Regions from separate parts of the Priestia sp. 10L35 genome, predicted to be linked through region 2. Evidence: riboswitches for the same ligand, from Rfam matches in the RefSeq annotation. Region 2 holds a riboswitch; each other region holds the start of a gene.
What was found. A riboswitch is a leader RNA that binds a small molecule or an ion and turns the genes downstream of it on or off. The one in region 2 is predicted to bind S-adenosylmethionine.
Positions count from the first base shown of each region.

Region 1 (3,275 bases), on a different contig from region 2:
TATTGCGTTTGGTATTTATGCGCTGATTCAAAAATATTTAGATCATACGCAAATCGGCTGGACGTCTCTTATTTTATCAATTTGGCTTGTAGGCGGCTTGCAGCTAATGGGAATGGGTCTTGTCGGAGAATACATTGGCAAGATTTTTAACGAAGTGAAACAGCGTCCTAAATATGCGATTGAAAGAGATTTATATACAAAACACTCATTAGACAAACAAAAAGATTTGCTTATGCATTAATTTAAGAAGCTTCTCCTAAATGGAGAGGCTTTTTTTGTTAAAGCGTTTATCATAATTTTTGAGTGAACAGGAAATGCTACTACTAAAATTTCTAAGGAGATCAAAATCTATGAAAAGACTATTTTATACAGTCAGCACTTTTTGTTTTGTTTGGCTTGCTTTTGCAGCCATTCATGTCAGCGCTCTTTCGATTGAGAAGCTTCCAATGAAGAAATCATCTGAACAATGGTCGGTTGAACTGACAAAAGCGAGCATGACGGGAGATAATCAGCTAAAGTGGAAAAATAACGTCTATCATACATATGGATTAACCGTTGAAAACATTGGAAAAGACGTAGAGCGCGTGCAGGTCCAAGCTTTTCGGCACGAAGGAAAAAACAAGGCGAAATACAGCTTGTTTTCTCCTATTGAAAGGTCTAACTTAAGCAAAAGCGGTCAGCGTTTTCGCTACGCGAATTTTGCTGTTCCTGGAAAAGCGGCAAGTTTAGACATTATGATTAACTGGACGGACGAACGAGGCAATCATCAACAACATTTTGAATTTAAATAAAAGTCTTCGCTTAGGCGAAGACTTTTTTTGCAGGAATTTATCCTCGCATGTGGAAAACGAACACGAAAGGAGAGATCCATAATGATTGCAAAAGCTACTGAAGAAGAATTACAGGAAATTCGGATGAAATCTGCTGATGCGCTGTTTGAAGGAACGATGAAGCAGTTTCATCCGTCAGCTGAACGCGTAAATGAACTAGTTGGTAGTGCCTTTGAAAAAGGCTGTTATTATTTAGTTTCAAGACAAGAAAATAAACTCGCAGGCTGGGGTCTTATCGGCCCATCTACCGACTTCTTTTCAAAAGAAGAAATTGGCTTTATCTACGAATTATATGTTGTACCCGAATACCGCGGGCAAGGTTTAGCCAAGCCGTTAATGCAAAAAGCAATTGATGAATTGTCTATCAAAGGATACCCTGAAATCAGACTCAGCGTTCATGCTGGGAATTTTGCACAGCATGTGTATCGTGAACTTGGCTTTGTAAATAAACAAATATCAATGAGCTTCCAAGTGGCAAAACGTCCGTAACGTTGATGAATGTCAGCGAGTCCATAAAACATAAGATGTTATACATGCGATGAGGTTCGGTAATGAAAGTAAAAGTAAATAAGTAGCCCAAACAGCGCCTTTATCTAGTACTTCAACGGCTCCTCCAGCTGTATTGTCTGAGGAGGGGGGGGCTTCAAGCGCGTTCATAATCAAAGCCGCTGCTGCTAAAATAATCCCTCCAATACTTCCGGTTGTTTTGACAATTGCAATATGGAAAGTAGATGAAAAGGCAATGCTGAGAAGCAGCAGCAAGCTTCCCAAAAAAGCAGATAACATATATCGTTTCATGTGCTCACCATCCTTTATGAAAGCATACCATATTTTACTTCTTTTTTCTTTTTATTGAAAAGCTATTGACGTAACCTATAAAACATATTAGAATAGTCAGAAATAATTTAAAAACGAAATATTCTTATCTAGAGAGGTGGAGGGACTGGCCCTTTGAAACCTCAGCAACCACAATTATTGAATGGTGCTAATTCCAGCATAGCCTAGCTCTGACAGATAAGAAGAGGAATCTTTTTCTATGATGAAATCCTCTTCTTAGGAAGAAACATTTCGTATAGAAAAGGTGATGACATTGAATAATACACAAACGAATTTATGCATTAATGATTATTTAGATCTATACTTATTAGCAAAAGAAATAAAAGACGAAACGTGGCAGCAGGAAATTTTAGCCGCGCTAAAAACGCATCAAAATCGTTCATTTGAAGAAAAACAATCCGCCCTAGTTCAAGAGATATGGGAAGATTTTAAACAGTTAAATGAAGATATTTCTTTTACGTATCGCTTAATTCAAGAAGAGCCAACTAACGAACAATTTCAGGCTAACTTAAGGCACTTGAGAGAACGGCGGATTACGCTGAGCCGTGAGTTATATTTAGCTAAAAAACAGTATGTTGAACACACGCAATAAAAAGATCCGCTTGAGAAACAAGCGGTTTTTTTGCGTAAAAATGTTAGAATCGTTATATTTCGGGTAGTAAATAGATAAGACAAGCAAAGGAGGGATAGCAGTGGCCCAAGGTGTATTGTGTGAAGTGAATGAGTGCATGTATTGGAAATCCGGAAATAAATGCAGTGCAGAGTCCATTTACGTTGTGAGTCCTGAAAGTAGTCACCATGTTTCTGAAACGGAAGAACCTGGCTGTAAAACTTTTGAACCCGCGAGATAAATGCTAGTTTTTATAAAAAAGCATAAAATGAACGATGCGCTGACGGAATTGAGTCGGCGTTTTTCTATTTTTTTAAAATACTATTACTTAGGTGCAATAATAAATACATAGTAAAAAAGCAGTGCCTATGTCTAATTGTGCGTTTAAACAAAATGATAAGATAATTTTTTTGTTTTTCGACAAAAGAAAAGTGAGAGAAAGGTGATAGAATACAAATATACAGCCTAGCTGTCTTTTAGCACAAATTTATATGAAAGCGCTAACAAAAAAGGCTGTGTTCATCTCGTTTTGACAGATTGGAAAAAGGGGAGACGTTTATGCAGGGGAAAACTCAGGGGAAAGAATTGAAACGCGGGTTAGAAGAAAGACATGTGACGCTGATGTCCTTAGGAGCAGCCATAGGGGTAGGACTGTTTCTTGGATCTGCATCTGCTATTAAATTAGCAGGGCCAGGAATATTATTGGCGTACGGATTTAGCGGAATGATTATGTTTTTTATTATGAGAGCACTTGGAGAAATGGCGATTCAAAAACCTGTTGCAGGTTCATTCAGCAAGTACGCACGCGACTACTTAGGGCCGCTTGCTGGTTATTTAACAGGTTGGAACTACTGGTTTTTATGGGTTGTAACATGTATGGCTGAAATTACAGCCGTTGGTATTTATATGGGGTATTGGTATCCGGATGTACCAAACTGGATTTGGGCGTTATCGGCGCTTGTCATTATGACAACGGTTAACTTCTTAGCTGTTAAGGC
Region 1 is NZ_JBFTKA010000001.1:919,309-922,583, forward strand. It holds gene AC1DEF_RS04685 (glycosyltransferase family 2 protein) at 1-241, shown strand, start outside; gene AC1DEF_RS04690 (hypothetical protein) at 351-791, shown strand; gene AC1DEF_RS04695 (GNAT family N-acetyltransferase) at 873-1,319, shown strand; gene AC1DEF_RS04700 (hypothetical protein) at 1,332-1,628, opposite strand; SAM riboswitch class I at 1,750-1,851, shown strand; gene AC1DEF_RS04705 (hypothetical protein) at 1,915-2,259, shown strand; gene AC1DEF_RS04710 (DUF1540 domain-containing protein) at 2,360-2,518, shown strand; gene alaP (alanine permease AlaP) at 2,836-3,275, shown strand, end outside.
Region 1: it holds a riboswitch for S-adenosylmethionine, as region 2 does, so the genes downstream of both, AC1DEF_RS04705 (hypothetical protein) here and AC1DEF_RS16970 (bifunctional homocysteine S-methyltransferase/methylenetetrahydrofolate reductase) in region 2, are expected to answer to the same signal.

Region 2 (3,275 bases):
GGTTAAATCAGCATCTTGAATCATCGTTCCCATTGCTCCATCGATGACGAGTATTCGCTTCTTTAGTTGTTGTTCGATAAGTGAGCTCATTTATATCTTCCTTTCTGATGTAACAAGTTGCTTGTCATGAATATAGCGTGTTAGAATTTCGGTCATTTCATAGCGCATAAACGGCGTAATTAAGTAAATACCGTCAAATAACTCATATGCTGTATCAATTAAGTTTTTTGCAATCGCAAGACCTTCGACTTCACCGCGGATTCGGTCATTTCCCGTTGCATCCATGCGTTCTAGAATATCTTCTGATAATTTAATTCCAGGTACTTCATGGTGAATAAATCGAGCATTTCTTGCGCTTGTTAACGGCATGATACCGATATATACCGGTGTTGTTAAATGTTTGGTTGCTTCATATACCTCTTCAATTTGCTTAGTTGAATAGAGAGGCTGAGTAATGAAATAGTGAGCCCCGCAGTCGATTTTCTTTTCCAAACGCTGAACGGCTCGGTCTAAGTGACGCACGTTTGGGTTAAAGGCAGCTGCAATGGAAAAATTGGTTTTTTGACCAAGTGGTTTGCCGGAATAAGATAGTCCTTCATTAAACTGAGCGATTAAACTAATCAAGTCAAATGAAGATAAATCGTAGACCGAAGTGGCGCCAGGGAAATCGCCAACTTTCGACGGATCACCGGTAATTGCAAGTACTTGATTCATTCCTAGCGTATGAAGTCCCATTAAATGAGATTGAAGTCCAATTAAATTTCGGTCGCGACAGGTAATATGAATAAGCGGTCGTGCTTTTGTTTCTTGCTGCATCAGTGTTGCCATTGCCAAGTTGCTGATGCGAGGTGAGGCAAGAGAATTATCAGCTAATGTAATAGCATCTACGCCGACTTTATCAAGTGCTTTTGCGCCTTCTAAAAATTTCGTCGGACCAAGCTGTTTAGGCGGATCTAGCTCGACGATAACCGAGCGGCGCTTCTTCACAATTTCATGCATATGAGGTTTATCCTGCTGCTCACGCTCTTGAACCGTAACGGCAGGTCTCATTTTAACAACTTTGCTTGTAATCGGAGGCAGGTCTTTTAAGGCAGATGACATTGCGCGTACGTGAGCTGGTGTTGTACCGCAGCATCCTCCAATTAAGCGAACCCCTTGTTCGCGGAATAAACGCGCGCTTTCTACAAAGTAGTCTTCATTTGTTTCATATTCCAGCTTTCCTTCCACATACGCCGGAAGGCTGGCATTAGGGTAAGCAGATAAGAAAGCACGATCAGGAAGCGGTACTTCTTCAAGAGACTGAATCATATGATAAGGACCTAAACGGCAGTTTAGCCCGACAACATCTGCTCCCAGCGCCTCTAATTCTTTTAATGCATCTGCTAAAGGACGGCCATCTTGCAGTACGCCAATATCATGCAGGGAAACGTGAGTAATAATAGGCTTATCCGTTTCTTTTCTTGCCAGTGTAAGAACGGTTTTTAATTCTTCGAAATCATAGTATGTTTCAAACAAAAGGCCATCCACGCCTTCATTTAAAAGCCAAAACATCTGTTCACGAATGCTTCGCTTAACCTCTTCTAAACTAATAGCGTTTTTTTGGAAAGAACGAATTCCGCCGAGTGTACCAACCACGTAAGCCTGATCTTTTGCAGCTTGTTTCGCTAATTTTACACCAGCAACATTGATGTCTTTGACTGAATCTTCTAATCCATAACGGGCAAGTTTTTGATAATTAGCAGCGTACGTATTTGTTTGAATAACGTTTGCACCAGCTTCTACATAGGCTCTGTGAATACGAGAAACCTCTTCTGGTTTGGTGATGTTTAGTTCTTCAAAACAGCTGTCAATACCGTGTGAGTAAAGGAGGGTACCAGTGGCACCATCCCCAATTAAAATTTTAGACTTTAAATCTTCAAGTAACCCCATGTCAAAACCTCCTTAAATTGTTCCGCTTCTATTTCACGAGTGATTCGTTTTATGCAATATGCCGATAAAATAGAAAAAGTCTTCTTAAGAAGAAGACTTTTTTCGCCTTCTTATCTTCCAAGCAATAAATTGCTTGCTGGATTTAGCACCATGTCTCTAACGACTGGTTGCTGAGGTTTCAAAGGGCCAGTCCCTCCACCTCTCATGATAAGAATCAATTGTATATAATTGAAACATATTTTTTTAAATAGAAAGAATACTTATTTAATAATTTATCTGATTTTTAGAAATTATACAACAGTAAATTGTGAATTTCCAGCAAATATTGAGGAAAATTTAAAAGCTAAAGGGGAAATATCCGTATATTTTGTTTGAAAATGACTGTTATGTTAGGGGTTAAGGAGTTTTTTGTGAGAAATACAAAAAGAAAATGAAAAAAATAAACCAAAAGGCACAAGCACTGGGATATGCGTAGATTTACATGTAAAAAGGCTCGTCTTTTTTTTATCGTTTCTACATATAGTGAACTATGAAGGGTAGAAGGGTGATGGGCATGAAAAGGTGGAAACTCACGCTGCAGGTTGCTGCTACGTATGTAGGCACCGTTGTAGGAGCCGGTTTTGCAACAGGCAAGGAAATCGTTCAATTTTTTACACAGTACGGGGAACTTGGAATGGTCGGAATTTTGGTCAGCGGCTTGTTTTTTATTTGGCTAGGTTCAAAAATGATGCTGCTTTCGCACGCAATTGGGGCTTCTTCTTATCAGCAGCTTAATACATATTTATTTGGTGATGTGCTTGGAAAAGTGGTAAACGGTGTAATGATTGTCATTTTATTTGGAGTAACTTCAGTCATGCTAGCGAGTACGGGAGCAATAGGAAAAGAACAGTTTGGGCTGTGGCCTCCTGTTGGGATGATTTTTACAATTGTTTTAACTTATATATTTATCGCAAAAGGAATTAACGGTATTTTAATGGTTAATTCTCTTGTTGTGCCGATGATGCTTTCATTTGCTTTTATCATCTTTATGCCGAATATCAGCTATTTCTCACTGATTCAAACGAAGCCGGATTTAACGCTCGTCACGCAGTGGAAGTGGGCGGTTAGTCCCTTTTTATATATTTCCCTGAATCTAGCTTTGGCTCAGGCCGTTTTGGTCCCATTAGGAAGCTCGGTGAAAGATAGGAGCGTGATTACAAAAGGGGCCTTAATAGGAGGATGTGTACTTACGTTTATGCTTGTTTCTACTCATCTTGCCCTTTCCAATTTGCCTTATTCATTTCAACTTGATATTCCGATGAGTGCCGTTGTTAAAAATATCTCAGCGTGGGTGAATGTTTTATTTA
Region 2 is NZ_JBFTKA010000004.1:266,146-269,420, reverse strand. It holds gene metH (methionine synthase) at 1-90, opposite strand, end outside; gene AC1DEF_RS16970 (bifunctional homocysteine S-methyltransferase/methylenetetrahydrofolate reductase) at 91-1,929, opposite strand; SAM riboswitch class I at 2,037-2,143, opposite strand; gene AC1DEF_RS16965 (YkvI family membrane protein) at 2,483-3,275, shown strand, end outside.

Region 3 (3,275 bases), on a different contig from region 2:
CAGTACGGTTTATTAATAGAAGCAACTGTTAAAACGGAAGGCTCAACGGGCGTTGAAATGGAAGCTTTAACCGCTGCTTCTGCCTGCGCTCTAACCGTTTATGATATGTGTAAAGCCATTGATAAAGGCATGATTATCGGCGAAACGTATCTGCTTGAAAAATCTGGCGGCAAAAACGGTGACTACAAGCGTACGGAAGCGTAAAGGAGGTACATAATGAGCGTACATGAACATAAAGCCAAAGCAACACAGCCCGTTCGCTGCAAAGTCATTACGGTATCAGATACACGCACAAAAGAAACCGATAAAAGCGGCGCGCTAATGATCCAACTTCTGAAAGAACACGACATGCAGGTCGCTTCCTATGAAATTGTAAAAGACGACCAAACGTCGATTCAACAAGCGATACTTGCCGGATGCAGTGCTGAGGACATTGACGTTGTTCTCACAAACGGCGGGACTGGCATTACAAAACGAGACGTCACAATTGAAGCCGTTCAAGCGCTGATTCATAAAGAAATCGTTGGGTTTGGCGAGCTGTTTCGCATGCTGAGCTACACCGAAGACATTGGCAGCGCAGCAATTATGAGCCGGGCAATTGCCGGGACGATTAACGAAAAAGCCGTTTTTTCTACACCAGGATCAAGCGGTGCTGTTCGTCTAGCTATGACCAAGCTGATTTTGCCTGAACTTCGCCACGTTGTGTGGGAATTAAACCGGCAGCGCTGACAAAATGCCTATGCACACGCATAGGCATTTTCATTAATCATAGTCTTTATGTACCCACTCATCTTCTGGAATGCCTAAATCTTCTCCAGAAAAACGCTCTTCTTTAAACGGATCTCCTCTAAGATGAAAGCCGTTTTGCTCCCAAAAGCCAGGATGATTTTCATCAATAGCTTCAAAGCCTCGAAGCCATTTAACACTTTTCCAAAAGTACAAATGCGGAACAACCAATCGCAGCGGATATCCGTGCTTAGCTGTAAGCGGCTCTCCGTTAAAGGAATGAGCGAGAAGAATATCGTCTCTCAGTAAATCTTTTACCTCAATGTTTGACGTATAGTCATTATCTCCATGTAGCATGATGTATTTACTTTTTAACTCCAAGCCAACTGCTTTTAAAAAGTCTGTAAACAGCACGCCCGTAAATTCATTATCAAGCTTTGTCCATCTCGTTACGCAGTGAATATCACATTTCACCGTTGTTTGCGGCATGTCCAATATATCTTGATACGAAAGCGTCACTTCTTTGTTTACTAATCCAAACACTCGAAGCGTCCACTCCTCTAAGTTATACTCCGGCACGTCGCCTTCATGTAAAATCGGAAAGCGCTCCGTTACTACCTGACCCGGAGGCACTCGTCCTTCATACCTTGGATCAATTTCTGGTGTTTTCATTCGTTTGATACGGTCTGCTTTGTTCAAATTATCACCTCATTGTTTTTTATACATAAAAAGCCCTTCCTTAAATAAATAAGGAAGAGCTTTGTTTCAGCTTCTTCCTTATCTCTAAGAGCAGTACACTCTTAAGGATTTGGCACCATTCTGTCATAGACAGCGGTTGCCGGGTTTCACAGGGCCAGTCCCTCCACCTCTCTTGATAAGGAAACAAATTGTATTTGTTTTATGTAATAAAGTCAGTATTAAGCTTTTTGTCATAATTGTCAATATTATTTTTCTTTTCCGCAAAAAAACTTTAAAAACAGGTAGGGTTATAAGATTTTAGTAGACTAAAATACCATGTAAAACCTTTACCCTTCTCCATCAATCATCGTATACTTCTTGGCAAAGCGCTTAGAATAAATTTGCTCATCCTCTTGTCCATCGTTAAAAACAAGTCGGTTATGATCAATATCTTTTTCTTTTAACATATAGCCTTTTTCATTCATCATATGAATATATTCATCTAAATGTCCTTTTTTCACCATATAGTGAAGAGCATCATCTGAATCTGTAGTCCTCGCTACATCTTGACTTCCCACTTCTAGCTTGAATACAGCTGTTGCTGTTTGAACGGGACGATAATCTCCAAACAATCTTTCCCAATTTAATAGCAGCAGCGCGCCGGAAATTATTATACACCCTCCAGCCGCCACGGTTAGTACAAATCGCTTTGACACTACTTTCTCTCCTTTACATTCTTTTTCTTCTATTTAATACAACGGATTGCCCTAAACTTGTTTTTACGCCAAGCCCTAGATACACGGCAGCACCTAAAGCAATTGAAATACAAGATGTGCTCATCGCAAGTGAAGATACAGACAGCTTATTTTCTAAAAAATAGTGAGAAGTATAATTGCCGATAATCACAGCGGCTGACATTACACTTACTAATAAAACAGGTGTCAACGCAGCTTGTCCCAGTGATTGAACTCGGTAAGAAATGGATTTTTCAATTAAATAAAAGTTATATATAACCGATACACCATACCCTCCGTAAGTCGCGACAACCGGTCCAATTTCTCTTAAGCTTGAAACCAGCAGTACGTTTAATACTATCTTCACAACAATTCCTAAGCCCAAGCCTAAAATTAGCTTCTTTTGCTGATTAATTCCTTGGAGAATTGCGGCTGTTACTGTAAAAAGAGCAAATAAAATGGCAGCAGGCGCGTACCATTGTAAAACAATTCCACCGATTTCAGGACTGTTTTTTTCTCCAAAAATCATCATATATACCGGCTTGCCTAATAAACAAAGCCCCACGGCAGCAGGAAGAGTAAAAAATAACAGCAGCTGCAGCGTTTTTGTAATTTCCCCTTTTACTTCCCGTAAATTTCCTTGCACAAAGGAAGACGTAATGCCCGGAATCAGTGACATGCTGAAGGCAGTCGCTAACGATACTGGCACCATCACCAAAATCTGGGCTAATCCAATAACGGAGTTGATCGTTTCAGCTTTAGCTTGTCCATATCCTATTGATTGAAAGAGCATGTTAATCGTAAACGTATCAATATTTTGATAGATAGGAATAGCTAAACCAACTAATACAAACGGAACGGCGTACGTTACAAGCTCTTTGGACATTGAAGAGAACGAAACGGACTTATTATTCTTTCCGCTGTTCACTTCTTTCATAATCAACCGCTTGCGCTTCAAATAAACCGCTCCAAGAATCCCAATTCCCCCTACGCCTCCAATAAACGCTCCAAACGTGCCGATTCCAACAGCTTTTGTCATTGTGCTATGAAAAAGGTGAATAACAGCGTATGCTCCTGCTAAAATGAACAACACTCGCACTATTTGTTCAATAATCGTACTTAGCGCGGACGGTCCCA
Region 3 is NZ_JBFTKA010000001.1:1,075,095-1,078,369, reverse strand. It holds gene moaC (cyclic pyranopterin monophosphate synthase MoaC) at 1-204, shown strand, start outside; gene AC1DEF_RS05575 (MogA/MoaB family molybdenum cofactor biosynthesis protein) at 217-729, shown strand; gene AC1DEF_RS05570 (sulfite oxidase-like oxidoreductase) at 763-1,425, opposite strand; SAM riboswitch class I at 1,501-1,607, opposite strand; gene AC1DEF_RS05565 (hypothetical protein) at 1,752-2,120, opposite strand; gene AC1DEF_RS05560 (putative polysaccharide biosynthesis protein) at 2,134-3,275, opposite strand, start outside.
Region 3: it holds a riboswitch for S-adenosylmethionine, as region 2 does, so the genes downstream of both, AC1DEF_RS05570 (sulfite oxidase-like oxidoreductase) here and AC1DEF_RS16970 (bifunctional homocysteine S-methyltransferase/methylenetetrahydrofolate reductase) in region 2, are expected to answer to the same signal.